DNA from 3 places in the Comamonas aquatica genome. Region 3 is predicted to be linked to each of the others. Evidence: predicted binding sites of a transcription regulator. Region 3 holds the regulator's gene; each other region holds the start of a gene.

Region 1 (5,118 bases), 1.4 Mb from region 3:
CAGCAAGGCCTGCATGACCTGCGAGGCCGTCATCGGATCCAGGTGGGCCGTGGGTTCATCCACCAGCAGCACCCCGGCCTGGGGCGCCGCCACGGCCAGGCGCGCCAGCGCCAGGCGCACGGCTTCGCCGCCCGACAGGCCCTGCCCGCCTTCCCCCAGGCTGCTGATGGGGCGCGCCTGCAGCACGGCCCCCAGGCCTGCGGCCTGCATGGCTGTGGCCACGTCGGCCTCGGCCACGTCGGGACGGTCCAGGCGGATGTTGCGGGCGGCCGAACCCGCAAACACATGCGGGTGCTGGCCCATCCAGGCCATGCGTTGGCGCAATGTCGCTGCGTTGCAGTCCTCTATGGGCACGCCATCCACCCGCACCTGCCCCTGGTGGGTGGGCAGCAGGCCGGCGATCTGCGCCAGCAGCACCGACTTGCCGCTGCCACTAGCCCCCCACAGGGCAACATGTTCGCCCGGCTGTATGTCCAGGTGCACCGGTGCGGCCGAAGCGGCGACACCCGGCGCCTGGATGTGCACGTTGTGCAGCGTCACCCGCGCTGCGTCCTGCCGCGCCCCGGGGACCTGGGGCGCGTGGGCCGCCAGCGCCCCGGGCAAGGGCTGGGCCTCACGGGCCATGTCCTGCAGGGTCTGCACTGCGGCCTCGCCGGCGGCGCGGTCGTGCCACACGGCTGCCAGTTCGCGCAGCGGCTCGAAAAAGCTGGGCGCCAGCAGCAACACGAACAGGGCCTGCCCCAGGTTCAGGCGGCCGTGCCAGGTGCCGAACTCCAGATAGCCCAGCAGGTGAAAGCCCACGTACACGGCCACCATGGCCACGCCCAGCGCCGAAAACAGCTCCAGCACGGCCGAGGACAGGAAGGCGATGCGCAGCACGCGCAGGGTGCGCTGGCGCAGGGATTCGGCATGTGCACGCAGCCGCCGGGCCGTAGCATCGACCGCGCCCAGGGCGCGCAGCGTGGTCAGGCCGCGCAGGCGGTCCAGCAGAAAACCGTTCATCTGACCCAGCTGCACCATCTGCTCCTGGCTGGCCACCTGGGCACGCCAGCCCACAATGGCCATGAACAGGGGAATCAAGGGCGCTGCCACCACCAGGATCAGCGCCGCCACCCAGGATTGCCAGGCCACCACGGCAGCAATCACCAGCGGCAGCACCCGGGTGCGCCACATCGCGGTCTGGTAGCGCGACAGCCAGGGCACAATCGCCTCCGCCTGTTCGGCCACGGCGCTGGCGGCCTGGCCCGACGGCACGCGCCGTGTGTCCAGGGGCGAGCTGCTGGCCAGCGCTTGCACCACCTGGGCCCGCAGGGTGTCCACCTGGGCCCGGGCAGCCTCAAAGCTCAAGCGCATGCCATGGCCCTCGCACCAGGCCTTGGCCGCACCCAGCACCAGCAGACCCAGCGCCAACCCACCCACCTCGGCGGCACGGCCTGTGGCCATCCACTGCACGGCGGTGGCCAGCAATGCCGCCTGCGGCAGCCACAACAGCGAGGCCACGACCGACCACGCGGTACCGCGGTCGGGACGGCGACGCTGGGCGCGGGGCTTGCTTGCCGTTTGATCGAAGTCAGTGGATTCCATTTGATTCCGAATTTTCAGTATTTACTGAAATTTGTGCAGATGCTAGGGTTTCTGCAGAACAACTTCCACACGGGCTCAGGTAGTCGAGTGAAACACTGCGGCGTTGATTTCCATCAAATCACCCAAATAGCAAGAGGGGTAATGGCCGTGTCATGACCTACACCAAGCCCCCGTGGTGCGCAGGTCAAAAAAAAACTCCCCGAAAGGCGCTGTTGGGTGATGGCGGCATGCCGCAGCGATGTCACACACGCGGTGCGCCGCATGGTCTGCCGCGTTCAGCGCATGGTTGCCATGCGTAGCCATCGCAGGGGCCGTGCTTGGCCGCGTGGCGCAGTACTGCAGGGGCGTGACGTCGATGCTTTTGCGCGGAAGTTGTTCTGCCACACCAGGGGCTTTTTCTTCTTCTCGGCGGCCAGCGGCAGCTCACCTTCCCCGGCCTGGGTCAGCGGGGCGGCCTCAAAGCCCTTGGCCAGGGCCTGCACCTGCTCGCGGTACTGCTGCAGGTCCCGCTGGGCGACACCGGCGCGCTGCAGGAAGGCCACGATCTTCTCTGGCGGATTGGGCGCCAGGCAGTTGAAGGGCACGTTCACGGCCACCATCGCCGGGTGCACGCCCTCGGTGACGTTCTGGGGCTTGCCCAAGTAGAGGTGATGCGCTTTTGCGAATCGCGCACGTTGGCAAACAGCTGCACCGCGGCAGGTTCCAGCGCCTGCTTGTCGGCATCGCTCAGGCGGACGTTTTCCAGGAAGGTCGCGGCCAGGTCCTTGGGATAGTCCCGGTCGACCTCCTGCATCTCGGCAACGTTGATGAAATCCCCCTGGCCAGGGAAGGACCGCGCTGGGCGCAGGTAGGCGTTGAGGGCTTCCATGGACTTGACATCGATCTGGACGATGGACTTCAGGCCCAGGGCGGTCACCGTCTGGGGGTGGATTCGGCGGCTAGGGCCGGCGATGCCAGCGCCACGGCGCCGAAGGATGTCAATTGCATAAAAAATTCACAAAACAGCGCACGCGAGAGCGCACTGAAAAAAGACAAGCCCCTGTGGTACAGACCGCCCACTTCGCAGAAGATAGCCTGGCACACAGGGGCTGGGCACGGCAGACCATGGCCTATCGAGGCGCCCGAATTGTAACTTTCTATGTCCTGCGCTTCCAGTCCCCGATGGGAGGCAGCCCAGGGGTCAGGTCGTGGCCAGTTGCAGGCGTTGGCGGGCTTCCTGGTATTCCCGCTTGAAACGCGCGATCAGCTCGGCCGCAGGCAGCACTTTGTCGATGGCGCCAATGCCCTGGCCGCAGCCCCAGATGTCCTTCCAGGCCTTGGTGCGGCCCGAGCCAAAGTTCATGGCGCTGGGGTCCGACACCGGCAGGTTGTCCGGGTCCAGGCCGGCTGCGCGGATCGACGGCGCCAGGTAGTTGCCGTGCACGCCGGTGAACAGGTTGGAATACACCACGTCGTCCGAGTTGCACGCCACGATGGCCTGCTTGTACTCCTCGGCGGCACGGGCCTCCTCGGTGGCGATGAAGGCCGAGCCGATGTAGGCAAAGTCCGCCCCCATCGCCTGGGCGGCCAGGATGGCACCGCCCGATGCCATCGAGCCCGACAGCGCCAGCGGACCATCAAACCATTGGCGGATTTCCTGGATCAGGGCAAACGGGCTTTTCACGCCGGCATGGCCGCCAGCCCCCGCCGCCACGGCGATCAGGCCGTCCGCGCCCTTCTCGATGGCCTTGTGGGCGAACTTGTTGTTGATGATGTCGTGCATCACCACGCCGCCCCAGCTGTGCACGGCCTGGTTCACGTCCTCGCGCGCGCCCAGGCTGGTGATGATCAGCGGCACCTTGTACTTGGCGCAGACCTGCAGGTCGTGCTCCAGGCGGTCGTTGCTCTTGTGCACGATCTGGTTGATGGCAAACGGGGCGGCCGGCGCTTCAGGGTGCGCCCGGTTGTGCGCGGCCAGCTCTTCGGTGATCTCGGCCAGCCAGTCCTCCAGCATTTCTGCAGGGCGGGCATTCAGGGCGGGCATGGAGCCCACGATGCCGGCCTTGCACTGGGCAATGACTAGCTTGGGGTTGCTGATGATGAACAGGGGCGAGCCGATCACGGGCAATGCCAAGTTTTGCAGCACTGCAGGAATTTTGGACATGCAACGGTCTCCGAATCTATTGTGATTGATAGAAAAACAGCTTCAAACGCTGACCAGACAAGCGCCAGCAGCTCACTTTTCTAATGATAAGAGCAGCCATCCCATGGTCTGCCCTTACTGCGGTGCTGTCTGTCGCCAGGGCGTCAGAAGGCGTCCAGTGCCAGGGCGCAGGCGCTGTCGCCGCCTGCCAGGATGCTGTCGCGCAGGCTGGTCGTGCGGGTCAGGATGTGCTCGGCGTAGAACTGCGCCGTGGCCACCTTGGCCTGCATGAAGGCCACGTCCTCGCCCTGGGCCAGCTTGTCCTGCGCCACCAGCAGGGCGCGGCCCATCTGCCAGCCGGCCACCAGATTGCCGGTCAGCATCAGGTAGGGCACGCTGCCCGCGTACACGGCGTTGGGCGAGGCCTTGGCCTTGCCGGCCACAAAGTCCACCACGTCCAGGAACGCCTCGCGCGCGGCCTGCAGGCGCAGGGCCATGGCCTGGGCGGCGGCGGTGCCGCTGGCCCGCAACTGCTCTTCGGTCTTGGCGATCTGGGCGGCAATGTCCTTGGCGTTCTTGCCACCGTCACGGGCCGTCTTGCGGCCCACCAGGTCATTGGCCTGGATGGCGGTCGTGCCTTCGTAGATGGTCAGGATCTTGGCGTCGCGGTAGTACTGGGCGGCGCCGGTTTCCTCGATGAAGCCCATGCCGCCGTGCACCTGCACGCCCAGGCTGGTCACTTCCAGGCTCATCTCGGTGCTGTAGCCCTTGACCAGGGGCACCATGAATTCATAGAACTCGGCGTTCGCCTTGCGCACCTCGGCATCGGGGTGGTGGTGGGCCGCGTCATAGGCCGCCGCGGCCGTGGAGGCCATGGCGCGGCAGGCCTCGGTGGTGGCGCGCATGGTCATCAGCATGCGGCGCACATCGGGGTGGTGGATGATGGCGGCGCTGCCGGCCACGCTGCCATCCACGGGGCGGCTTTGCACCCGGTCGCGCGCGTACTGCACGGCGCGCTGGTAGGCCCGCTCGGACACACCGATGCCCTGCATGCCCACGCCATAGCGCGCGGCGTTCATCATGATGAACATGTATTCCAGACCGCGGTTTTCCTCGCCCACCAGATAGCCGACGGCGCCACCGTGGTCGCCGTACTGCAGCACGGCCGTGGGCGAGGCCTTGATGCCCATCTTGTGCTCGATGGAGACGCAGTGCACGTCGTTGCGCGCGCCCAGCGAGCCATCGGCGTTCACCAGGAACTTGGGCACCACAAACAGGCTGATGCCCTTGACACCCTCGGGCGCACCGGCCACCCGGGCCAGCACCAGGTGGACGATGTTGTCCGCCATGTCGTGCTCACCGTAGGTGATGAAGATCTTGGTGCCGAACACCTTGTAGCTGCCATCGGGCTG
Region 2 (5,118 bases), 1.2 Mb from region 3:
GCGCATGGACCGCATCTGCGAGAACACGCAGAAGATTGCCGAAGCCCTGCAAAACCACCCCAAGGTGGAATGGGTGCGCTATGCGGGCCTGAAGGACCACCCCGACCACGCCATCGTGCAAAAGCAGTCGGGCGGCCGCGCCTCGGGCATCCTGTCGTTCAGTCTGAAGGGCGCAGAAGGCCGTGCGGCCGGCGCGCGTTTCCTCGATGCCCTGCAGCTGTTCACCCGCCTGGTGAACATTGGCGATGCCAAGTCGCTGGCCACCCACCCGGCTTCGACCACCCACCGCCAACTGGACGCGGCCGAACTGGCCAAGGCCGGCGTGACCGAGGGCATGGTGCGCCTGTCCGTGGGCATCGAGCACATCGACGACCTGCAGGCCGACCTGGATCAGGCCCTGGCCCAGGTCTAAGGGCTGGGGCTCAGGCCCCAGGCACCTGCGCAAGGCTCCTGGCCTGTGCGCAGGTGGGCGGCGGCAGGCACTGCGCCAGGATGCGTTCCTTGAGCCGCTCTGCCGCCGGGGGCAACGCATGGTCCCGGGGCCAGATCATGTTTAAGTGCGTGCGCAGCTTGGCATCGGCCAGTGGCACCAGCATGGGCAGGCCCTGCATGCCCAGCTGGGCAAAGCTGTCGAGGGCAAAGGCCACGCCCAGACCCTTTTGCACCATCAACAGCATGGGCAAAGTCTCCACCCCCCAGTAGGCCACTTCCGGCGTGAACCCGGCTTCCTGGCAGGCGCGCAGCAGCATGTCCGAAATGCCGGTGCCCAGCAGCGAGCTGTGCAGCAAAAAGCGCTCTGCGCGCAACGCCCCCAAGGCAATCTGGGTCTGCCCGCACAAGGGATGCTGCGGCGGCAAGGCCACCCGCAAGGGTTCGTTCATCACCTCCTGGTTCTGCAGCTCCGGCGCCGCAAACTGGCTGCGGCAGATCACCAGGTCCTGGCTGCGCTCGCGCAGACGCTGGAGCAGGTAGCCGGTTTCCCCCTCGTGCACATGGACCGTGAGCTTCATCGCACTGACCAGCAATTGCGCCATCACCCGCGGCATGATGAACAGGCTGGCCGCCGTGGCGCAGCCGATGTGCACCGTGCCCCTGCTGGCCTGGCACTGTAGGTGTCGCCGATGGCCTTGCGCCGGCGCATCTGTGACCTGTGGGTGCTGAGCGGTTTGCGCCTGATGGCCCACGCCCTGGTGGCGTCACTCTAATGCCCCAGGGTTGCAGGCATAAAAAAACCGCTGCCATGGCAGCGGTTGGAAGCCCTTGGAGAGAGCAGGAAATTTAGAAGCGGTAGCCAACGCCCACGCCCACCAGGATGGGGTCAATCTTGAACTTGCCGATGCCGTTGTTGATGGTCGTGTCGATATACACCTTCTTCACGTCGAAGTTCAGCGACCAGTTCTTGTCCAGCGCATAGTCAAAACCGACTTGCAGAGCACCGCCCCAGCTGTTGCGCTTCACATCCAGGCCAGCGGGCAGGTCAACATTCGAGAAGCGTGTGTAGTTGATACCTGCACCCAAGTAAGGCTTGAAAGCGCCAAAGTTGGTGAAGTGGTACTGGGCCATCAGGCTGGGAGGCAGGTGTTTCAGCGAACCAATCTTGGCGCCATTCAGTCGCACGTCCTGCTTTTGAGGGTAGGTCAGGACCAGTTCTGCGGCGAAGTTGGGGGTGAAGTAGTAGCTGATGTCCAGCTCAGGAATCACCTTGTCGTTGATGCTAACGCCAGCAGCACCGGCAGCACCGCCGTTGTCGCTTTCCAGGTGCACAGCGCGCACGCGCACTTGCCACTTGCCATCTTGCTGCTGCGCCATGGCAGCACCGGAAGTCATTGCACACAGAGCGGCCACGGCCAGCAGAGTCTTTTTCATAGTAGGTGTTTGGTCAAAGTCCGGGGACAACCCCCGTGACAGCCATTGCATCACTGCGCCCCACCCTGGGGTTTGCCTTAGGTCAACCCGGCCACCAGCGCGATTTCAGAGTTTGCTGAAATGTTGGAATTGAGCAACAAACCCTGCCACAGCAACACACACCCACTGTCATAGGCCATGCACGGTGCCCCAGGGACTAGTGCGCGTCCGCAGTGCCGCGCAGGCGCTGCACTGCTTGCACCAGCACCACGATCACCCCGCCAATGAAGGCGCCCACCCCGACATGGACCAGCAGCGGCACCAGCAAGGCCACGACGCCACCCAGCGGGGCAATGCTGGCATCCAGCCAGGCCTGGATTGGCCGCAGGCCGTGGACCAGCAGACTACCGCCCACCAGGAACATGGCCGCCGTGCCCACGATCGACAGGCCCTTCATCAGCCAGGGGGTGAAGGCAATCAGGCCGCGGCCCAGGGCCTGCAGGCTGGCACGGTCCTTGGACATCCAGGCGTTGCCAACATCGTCCATGCGCACAATGCAGGCCACCAGGCCATACACGAACACGGTGATGGCCAGCGACACAGCCACCAGCACGCTGAACTGCTTGACCAGCGGCTCGTTGGCCACGGTGCTCAGCGCAATCGCCAGGATTTCGGCCGAGAGGATGAAGTCCGTGCGGATGGCACCTTTGATCTTTTGCTGCTCATAGTCTGCGGCGTCCATGCCACGCTGCTTGGCCTCACGCACCGAGGACTGCGCCACGCCCTGGGCCTGGGCTTCCTGGGCCTCCTGCACGGGATCGTGGCCGTTGCGGCGCTGGTGCAGGGTGTGCAAGATCTTCTCCACCCCTTCAAAGCACAGGAAGGCGCCGCCCACCATCAGCAACGGGGTGATCAGCCAGGGCATGAAGGCGCTGATCAGCAAGAAGGCAGGCACCAGGATCACCTTGTTGAGCAGCGATCCCTTGGCCACGCCCCAGACCACGGGCAGTTCGCGGTGGGTGCGCACGCCGGTCACCTGCTCGGCGTTCAGGGCCAGGTCATCGCCCAGCACGCCCGCGGTCTTTTGCATGGCCACCTTGGTCATGCCCGCCACGTCGTCGGCCATGGCGGCCGATTTGCGCGCGGCCACCTTGCTCATCAGGGCCACGTCGTCCAACACGGCGGCAATGTCATCCAGCAGCATCAACAGTCCAGCACCGGCCATCTCGACTCCTTGGTGAATGTCCGCCGCACGCTTGCTTGCGCGGCATGACGTGAATCTTCAAAACATAGCAGCCGCCCCGCCACAGGCTGGCGGCTGCGGGACTCAGGGCTTGTCGTAATACGCCTGGGCCGTGTCGCTCAGCAGGTTGGGATGCATGCTGACCGCATACGGCAGGCCCAGGAAGTTGCGCCAGCCGCCCCGGTCGGCCTCGGTGAGCTTGCCGTCCTTGTTGACATCCAGCGCCACCGGCGCCACGCCGTAGAAGCTGCCGCCTACGCCGTCCAGCTTGAGCTTGTCGCCCTTCTTGTCCGTGCTGAGCACGCGGCCACTCGCGGCATCCACGGCCACCAGCGGTTCGCCGACAAAGCCTTCGCGGATCACATACACCTCGGTATAGCCCTGGCCGGCCCAGCGCTGATCGACCAGCAGGTCGGGCCGCGCCAGCACATTGGCCGCCTCGGCCGCGCAGGCGCCCGTGCGGCACAGCACGGCCACTGGGGCATCCTTGTAGGGCAGCACCGCCTGCACGGCCTGCCAGAAGTCCGCCGCGCTGACGCGCACCTCGGTGCCCGGGACTGCGCCATAGCGGCATTGGCTGCCATCGTCCGAACGGATCTGTGCCTCGGCTGCACCAAACGGGTGGGGCTGGCACTGCTGGTACAGGCGCGGAAACGGCAGGTGGCGCGCCCCCTCGGGGTGGCCCAGGCGGTATTCCGTGGCATCGCGCACATCGATCAGCGCCATGCGCTGGCTGGCCGGCAATTGCGTACCCACATAAGCCCGGGCCGCGCTGATGTCACCCGCGTAATGGCGCACGGGGGCGTACAGGGGCTGCGCCGGTGCGGCCTTGGCCACGGTGGGGGCCGTGCTCTTGCCGCCGCCATACCAGCCTTGGACATAGGCACAGCCCGAAGTGAGCAGCACGGACGACAAGGCCAACGCCTTCAGGACCCAGGAAGAAGAGGTTTGCATACACATGGTGAAAGAAGAACCCGCGGGCACGAAGACTGCGCCTGCGCTGTGGCCGCCATCATAGAGGGGCGCCGGGCCTGCGCCACCGCATCGCCGCCGTGGACATGGCTGGGCCTGCACCAGGTCGTCACCCCGTGCTGCGCCGCCGGCAGTCCACCCACCAATGTATTGGCAGGCATGCTGGCCCTGCTGCGCTGGCTGGGTCCGGTGTTGCCCAGGTTGCAATTTAAAAAAGAGAGCAGCTTGCGCTGCCCCAATCTGCTGTTCAACGCCATTCAGGCTTGAAGTGCTTGAATGACCAGCGCAGCACGCTCTCTTTTTGATTCAGTGTCCATAAAAAAAGGCCCTGCCTGCGCAGAGCCTCGTGTGCCAAGCGCGCAAGCTGCCTAGCAGCTTGCGGTGGCCATCAACCCAACCACTTGCGGGCGTTGCGCCAGACGCGCATCCAGGGGCTGAAGGCGGACTTGTCGCCCGAGGTCCAGCTCATCTGCACGTTGCGGAACACGCGCTCGGGGTGGGGCATCATGGCCGTGAAGCGGCCATCGGCCGTGGTCACTGCCGTCAGGCCACCGGCCGAGCCGTTGGGATTGAACGGATACTGCTCGGTCGGCTGGCCGTGGTTGTCCACATAGCGCATGGCCTTCACGACTTGGTCTGCATTCCCACGGAACTGGAAGTTGGCATAGCCCTCGCCGTGCGCCACGGCAATCGGCAGGCGCGAACCGGCCATGCCCTGCAGGAAGATGGAGGGCGACTCCAGCACTTCCACCATGGACAGGCGCGCCTCGAAGCGGTTGCTCTGGTTCTGCGTGAAGCGTGGCCAGTCCTGTGCGCCGGGGATGATGTCGGCCAGCTCGGCAAACATCTGGCAGCCGTTGCACACGCCAAGACCGAAGGTGTCCTGACGGCCAAAGAAGGTCTGGAACTGCTCGGACAGGCGGTCGTTGAAGGTGATGGAACGCGCCCAGCCAATGCCCGCACCCAGGGTGTCGCCGTAGCTGAAACCGCCACAGGCGACCACACCAGCAAAGTTCTTCAACTCTGCGCGGCCGGCCTGCAAGTCGCTCATGTGCACG
Region 3 (5,118 bases):
CCCCGGTCTGGGTACTTATGCCGGCAAGCTGCAATGGAGCCAGGTGGGCGCCTACGAAGCCGAGGTGGAAAAAGCCAAGGCCGAGCTGGAGCCACTGTATGCACGCTTCACGGCGATGAGCACGGAAGATGTGTCCAAGGACAGCCAGGCCATGGCCATCGGCGAGCGTTTGTTCATGAACAACTGCGCGCAATGCCACGGCTCCGATGCCCGCGGTAGCAAGAGCTTCCCGAACCTGGCCGACAGCGATTGGCTGCATGGTGGCGCGCCTGAGAACATCAAGCAAACCATCACCCAGGGTCGTATCGGCATGATGCCTCCCCAGGCCGAAGCCGTGGGTTCTCCCGACGATGTGCGCAACCTGGCCCACTATGTCCTGAGCCTGTCCGGCAGTCCCCATGACTCGCTGAAGGCTTCGCTGGGCAAGTCCAAGTTCACCGCTTGCGCAGCCTGCCACGGCATGGACGGCAAGGGCAACACCATGCTCGGCGCGCCTAACCTGACCGATGACATCTGGCTTCACGGCTGGGGCGAACAGGCGATTGTGGACATGATCAACAATGGCAAGATGAACGAAATGCCTGCGCAGGACAAGAAACTGACCCCTGCCCAGATCGACGTTCTGACCGCCTATGTCTGGGGTTTGTCACACAAGCCCGCAGCGGCTAACTGATCGTTGTGGCGATCCAAAAGGCGGCACTGTGTGCCGCCTTTTTATTTGGTGCGATTAGGGGAGCGTAATTCATGAGTTCCGAGCAAAAGAAACCGCAAAAAGTCATTCCTATCAAAGCGGAAAGCCAGGAAAAATCTGTCTCGTTTTACGAAGCGCATAAGAAAATCTATCCGCGTTCCATCAGCGGGACTTTCATGCGCTGGCGCTGGCTGATGGTGTGGGCCACGCAGCTGCTGTTCTACGGCCTGCCCTGGCTGGATTGGGGGCAGCGTCAGATGGTGCTGTTCGATCTGGGCGCGCGGCGCTTTTACCTGTTCGGCTACGTGCTGTACCCGCAGGACTTCATCTACCTCACGGGGCTGCTGATCATCAGTGCGTTGGCCCTGTTCCTGTTCACGGCCGTGGCCGGGCGCCTGTGGTGCGGCTTCACCTGTCCGCAGACGGTCTACACGGAAATCTTCATGTGGATCGAGCACAAGGTCGAAGGCGATCGCAGTGCGCGCATCCGTCTGGACCAGGCCGGCTGGACCTGGGAGAAGGTCTGGAAAAAATCGCTCAAGCAGTTGCTGTGGGTGGTGTTTGCCTTGTGGACGGGCTTCACCTTCGTGGGCTACTTTGTGCCCATCCGCGAGCTGGGCAGCGAACTGCTGGCCCTGCAAGGTGGCTGGCAGATCTTCTGGGTGCTGTTCTACGGTTTCGCCACCTATGGCAATGCCGGCTACATGCGCGAGCAGGTCTGCAAGTACATGTGCCCCTACGCGCGCTTCCAGAGCGCGATGTTTGACAAGGACACGCTGGTGGTCAGCTATGACACTGTGCGCGGCGAAGCGCGCGGTCCTCGCAAGAAGGATGCGGATTACAAGGCCCAGGGGTTGGGCGACTGCATCGACTGCAAGCTCTGCGTCCAGGTCTGCCCGGTGGGCATCGACATCCGCAACGGTCTGCAGTACGAGTGCATCGGCTGTGGCTTGTGCATTGATGCGTGCAACAACGTGATGGACAACATGCATTACCCGCGGGGCCTGATTCGCTTGACGACGCAAAACGCTGTCACCCAGCGCTGGCCGCGCTCCCAGATCCTGCGGCGCATCGCCCGCCCTCGGGTGCTGATTTATGGGGCCGTCCTGGTCGGCCTGTCGGTGGCGATGGTGGTGAGCATGGCGCTGCGCGAGCCGTTGAAGGTGGACGTGATCCGCGACCGCGCCTCGCTGGCCCGGATCGTGGCGGGCGGCAAGCTGGAAAATGTCTATCGGCTGCAGGTCATGAATGCCACCGAGGCCGCCCAGACCTACCATGTGCAGGTGCACGGTCTCAACGGGATCGAGCTGGTCGAGGGTGGCGAGGTCGAAGTGCTGCCCGCCCAGACGCGCGGCGTGGCCGTGCGGGTGCAGATTCCCTACGGTGCGGCAGAGCCCGGCTCGCACCACATCGTGTTCGACATCGATGCGCGCAGCGGTGAGGGCCGGGTGTCCGAAAAATCCGTGTTCCTGGTGCCGCGTTGAGCGTGGATGTGGGTCTGGCGCACGGTGCCCTCGGGCGCTGTGCGCGGTGTTTGTTTATTTCTCAGAAAGTCTAGGATGTCTCAAGCTGAAATGAAGCCCGAAGTCTCGACCGGTCCCTGGTGGAAGTTCGGTCATGTGTGGCTGGTGGTGGCGGGTCCTGCCATCGTGGTGGTGGCGGGCATTGCCACCCTGGTGATTGCCACGCGTGGCGCAGATCCCGTCGTGGACCCCGACTATTACCAGAAGGGCGTGAACATCAACGAGCAACTGCGCAACCCGGACAAAAGCCATGCACCCGCCCACGTGGTGCGCAACCATGCCGCCACCCCTGCGGACGACCTGCCCAACCTGGCACCCAAGTGATGCAGCGCGCTGACAGGCTGCCTGCGCTGCTCTCGGCGGCAGGGGTGGCCCATGACAGCGCGGAGGTGGTTGGCTAAAAACATAGCTGCTAGCGCATGCAAACATTAGGTTTTAAATAGAAAACTATTTGAAATCCAGTGACAACAAGCGCTGGCAGCTATGTTTTTTTATTCAGTGTTTGTCCCACAACCATGGTGCTGCGCCTGTGGACACAATTTATCTACAACCCCTTGCGAAGGAGTGCTTTTATGTGGACACGACGCTGGATGTGGATTGGCTGGCCGGCCTTTGTGGCTGCCGGCGTGATGGAGATGCTGGTCTTCGCGGCGTTTGACCCGCACGACATGCTGTGGATGGGGCAGGCGGTGGAGCTGTCGCGCACGGCCATCTACACCCTGGCATTCTTTGCGTTCTGGGCGGTCTTCGCCGTGGCCGGCTGGATGACCATGGTGCTGGCCCTGCCCAGCGCAGCGGTCAACGCCCAAGCCCAGGCGCCGTCGGCCGGGCTCGGCGATCCCGAGCGGCTGCAGGCCTGCTATCCCAACAACGCGTGAATGAAAAAAGCCTTCCTGTTGATGCAGGAAGGCTTTTTTCGTGGACCTGCGCTGAGGCAGCGGTAGGTGGTTATTTGTTGCAGTCTTGGTGGCTGTTGACCAGGCGTTGCAGCGCGGCGGTATCCAGAATGCGCACGTGGCGCTGTTTGACCTCCACCATGCCTTCTTCGACGAACTTCGAGAAAGTGCGGCTGACCGTCTCCAGCTTCAGGCCCAGGTAGCTGCCAATCTCTTCGCGCGTCATGCGCAGCACCAACTCCGACGACGAGAAGCCGCGTGCGTGCAGACGCTGCACCAGATTCAGGATGAAGGCCGCCAAGCGTTCCTCTGCGCGCATGCTGCCCAGCAGCAGCATCACACCGTGCTCGCGCACGATTTCGCGGCTCATGACCTTGTGCACGTGGGTCTGCAGGGCCGTCACTTCGCGCGACACCTCCTCCAGCCCGTCAAACGGCATCACACACACTTCGGCATCTTCCAGGGCCACTGCATCGCAGGTGTGGTGGTCATGCACGATGCCATCCAGACCAATGATCTCGCCGGCCATCTGGAAGCCTGTCACCTGGTCGCGACCATCTTCGGTAGCCACGCAGGTCTTGAAAAAGCCTGTGCGGATGGCATACAGCGATGTGAAGGGCTCCCCGTTGCGGAACAGGGTGCCGCCGCGCTTGACCTTGCGGCGGGTGGCCACAATTTCGTCGATGCGCTGCAACTGCTGCTCACTCAGCCCCACGGGCATGCACAGCTCGCGCAGGTTGCAGTTGGAACAGGTTACTTTGATGGTTGGAGGGGTCATGTACTCGGACGCGGCGTGGTGCAGGCATTCTTGCGGGTCACGCGGTGCGTTAAAGGTCGGTAAAAAAGAAGCTGTTACAACTGGGATTGCGGTGAATGATGCTTGTCAAAATTGTGGCATTGCTTGATCGCAGACCTCTTGATTCACGTCAAGGTTGGTTGCGGGCCCTTGGTGCACAGTCTAACAATCAAGGAAAAAAGATTCATGACTGTCGTCACACCCGAACTCCTGCGTCGTTACGACGTACCTGGTCCACGCTATACCTCTTACCCCACAGCAGACAGGTTTGTGGAAGCGTTTGGTGATAGCGACTATATCTTGGCTCTGAAGCAACGCAAAGTCGCTGCGGCTGCCAAGCAGCCGATGTCGCTGTATGTGCACATCCCGTTTTGCGAATCGCTGTGCTATTACTGCGCGTGCAACAAGATCGTGACCAAGCACCATGAGCGTGCGGCCACGTACATGCGCTATCTGGAGCGCGAGGTCGATCTGCACCTGCAGCACTGCGGGCGGGGGCAGGTGGTCAGCCAGTTCCATGTCGGCGGAGGAACGCCCACGTTCCTGTCCGATGACGAGTTGCGTGAGCTGTGGCAGATGCTGCGCGAGCGTTTCGCCTTTGATCCTGCTGGCGAGTATTCCATCGAGGTGGACCCGCGCACGGTGACGCGCGAGCGCCTGGCTGTGCTCAAGGAAGTTGGCTTCAACCGCCTGAGTTTCGGCGTGCAGGACTTCGATCCCGATGTGCAAAAGGCCGTGCACCGCGAGCAGCCCGCCGAGCAGGTGTTCGATCTGGTGGCCGCTGCGCGCGAACTCGGATTCCAGTCCATCAATGTGGACCTGATCTATGGCCTGCCCAAGCAGAACGCGCAATCGTTTGCGCGTACGCTGCAGCAGGTGGCACAGCTGCGCCCGGATCGCATTGCCTTGTATGCGTATGCCCACTTGCCTGAGCGTTTCAAGGCCCAGCGCCGCATCCTGCAGCAGGACTTGCCGCCTGCGCCAGACAAGGTGAACATGCTCTCGGCGGCCATCGCCAGTTTCATTGATGCGGGCTACGTGTATGTGGGCATGGATCACTTTGCCTTGCCTGAGGATGCGCTGGCAGTGGCCAAGCGCCAGGGTCGCCTGCATCGCAACTTCCAGGGCTACAGCACCCAGCCGGATTGCGATTTGATTGCGCTGGGGGTTTCTGCGATCGGCCGCGTGGGGGCCACCTACAGCCAGAACGCC

What was found. Region 3 encodes FNR, which switches genes on or off when oxygen is low (the NO sensors DNR and NnrR bind a similar motif). Its sites were predicted from a motif close to TTGATNNNNATCAA; they were not measured.
Region 1: cydD (thiol reductant ABC exporter subunit CydD) is a predicted target of FNR. The motif match lies at 1,688-1,701, and genes of this name have one in related genera.
Region 2: KAQ61_RS10125 (OmpW/AlkL family protein) is a predicted target of FNR. The motif match lies at 1,939-1,952, and genes of this name have one in related genera.

What each region holds. Positions count from the first base shown of each region.
Region 1 is NZ_CP072916.1:2,286,146-2,291,263, forward strand. Features, by position in the region: gene cydD (thiol reductant ABC exporter subunit CydD) at 1-1,584, opposite strand, end outside; gene KAQ61_RS10875 (hypothetical protein) at 1,860-2,225, opposite strand; gene KAQ61_RS10880 (hypothetical protein) at 2,171-2,500, opposite strand; gene KAQ61_RS10885 (NAD(P)H-dependent flavin oxidoreductase) at 2,765-3,727, opposite strand; gene KAQ61_RS10890 (acyl-CoA dehydrogenase) at 3,871-5,118, opposite strand, start outside.
Region 2 is NZ_CP072916.1:2,127,658-2,132,775, forward strand. Features, by position in the region: gene KAQ61_RS10115 (O-acetylhomoserine aminocarboxypropyltransferase/cysteine synthase family protein) at 1-412, shown strand, start outside; gene KAQ61_RS10120 (LysR family transcriptional regulator substrate-binding protein) at 423-1,184, opposite strand; gene KAQ61_RS10125 (OmpW/AlkL family protein) at 1,279-1,866, opposite strand; gene KAQ61_RS10130 (DUF808 domain-containing protein) at 2,063-3,070, opposite strand; gene KAQ61_RS10135 (rhodanese-like domain-containing protein) at 3,173-4,042, opposite strand; gene KAQ61_RS10140 (hypothetical protein) at 4,091-4,327, shown strand; gene purL (phosphoribosylformylglycinamidine synthase) at 4,449-5,118, opposite strand, start outside.
Region 3 is NZ_CP072916.1:902,609-907,726, forward strand. Features, by position in the region: gene ccoP (cytochrome-c oxidase, cbb3-type subunit III) at 1-673, shown strand, start outside; gene ccoG (cytochrome c oxidase accessory protein CcoG) at 745-2,175, shown strand; gene KAQ61_RS04220 (FixH family protein) at 2,251-2,538, shown strand; gene KAQ61_RS04225 (hypothetical protein) at 2,787-3,092, shown strand; gene fnr (fumarate/nitrate reduction transcriptional regulator Fnr) at 3,163-3,888, opposite strand; gene hemN (oxygen-independent coproporphyrinogen III oxidase) at 4,093-5,118, shown strand, end outside.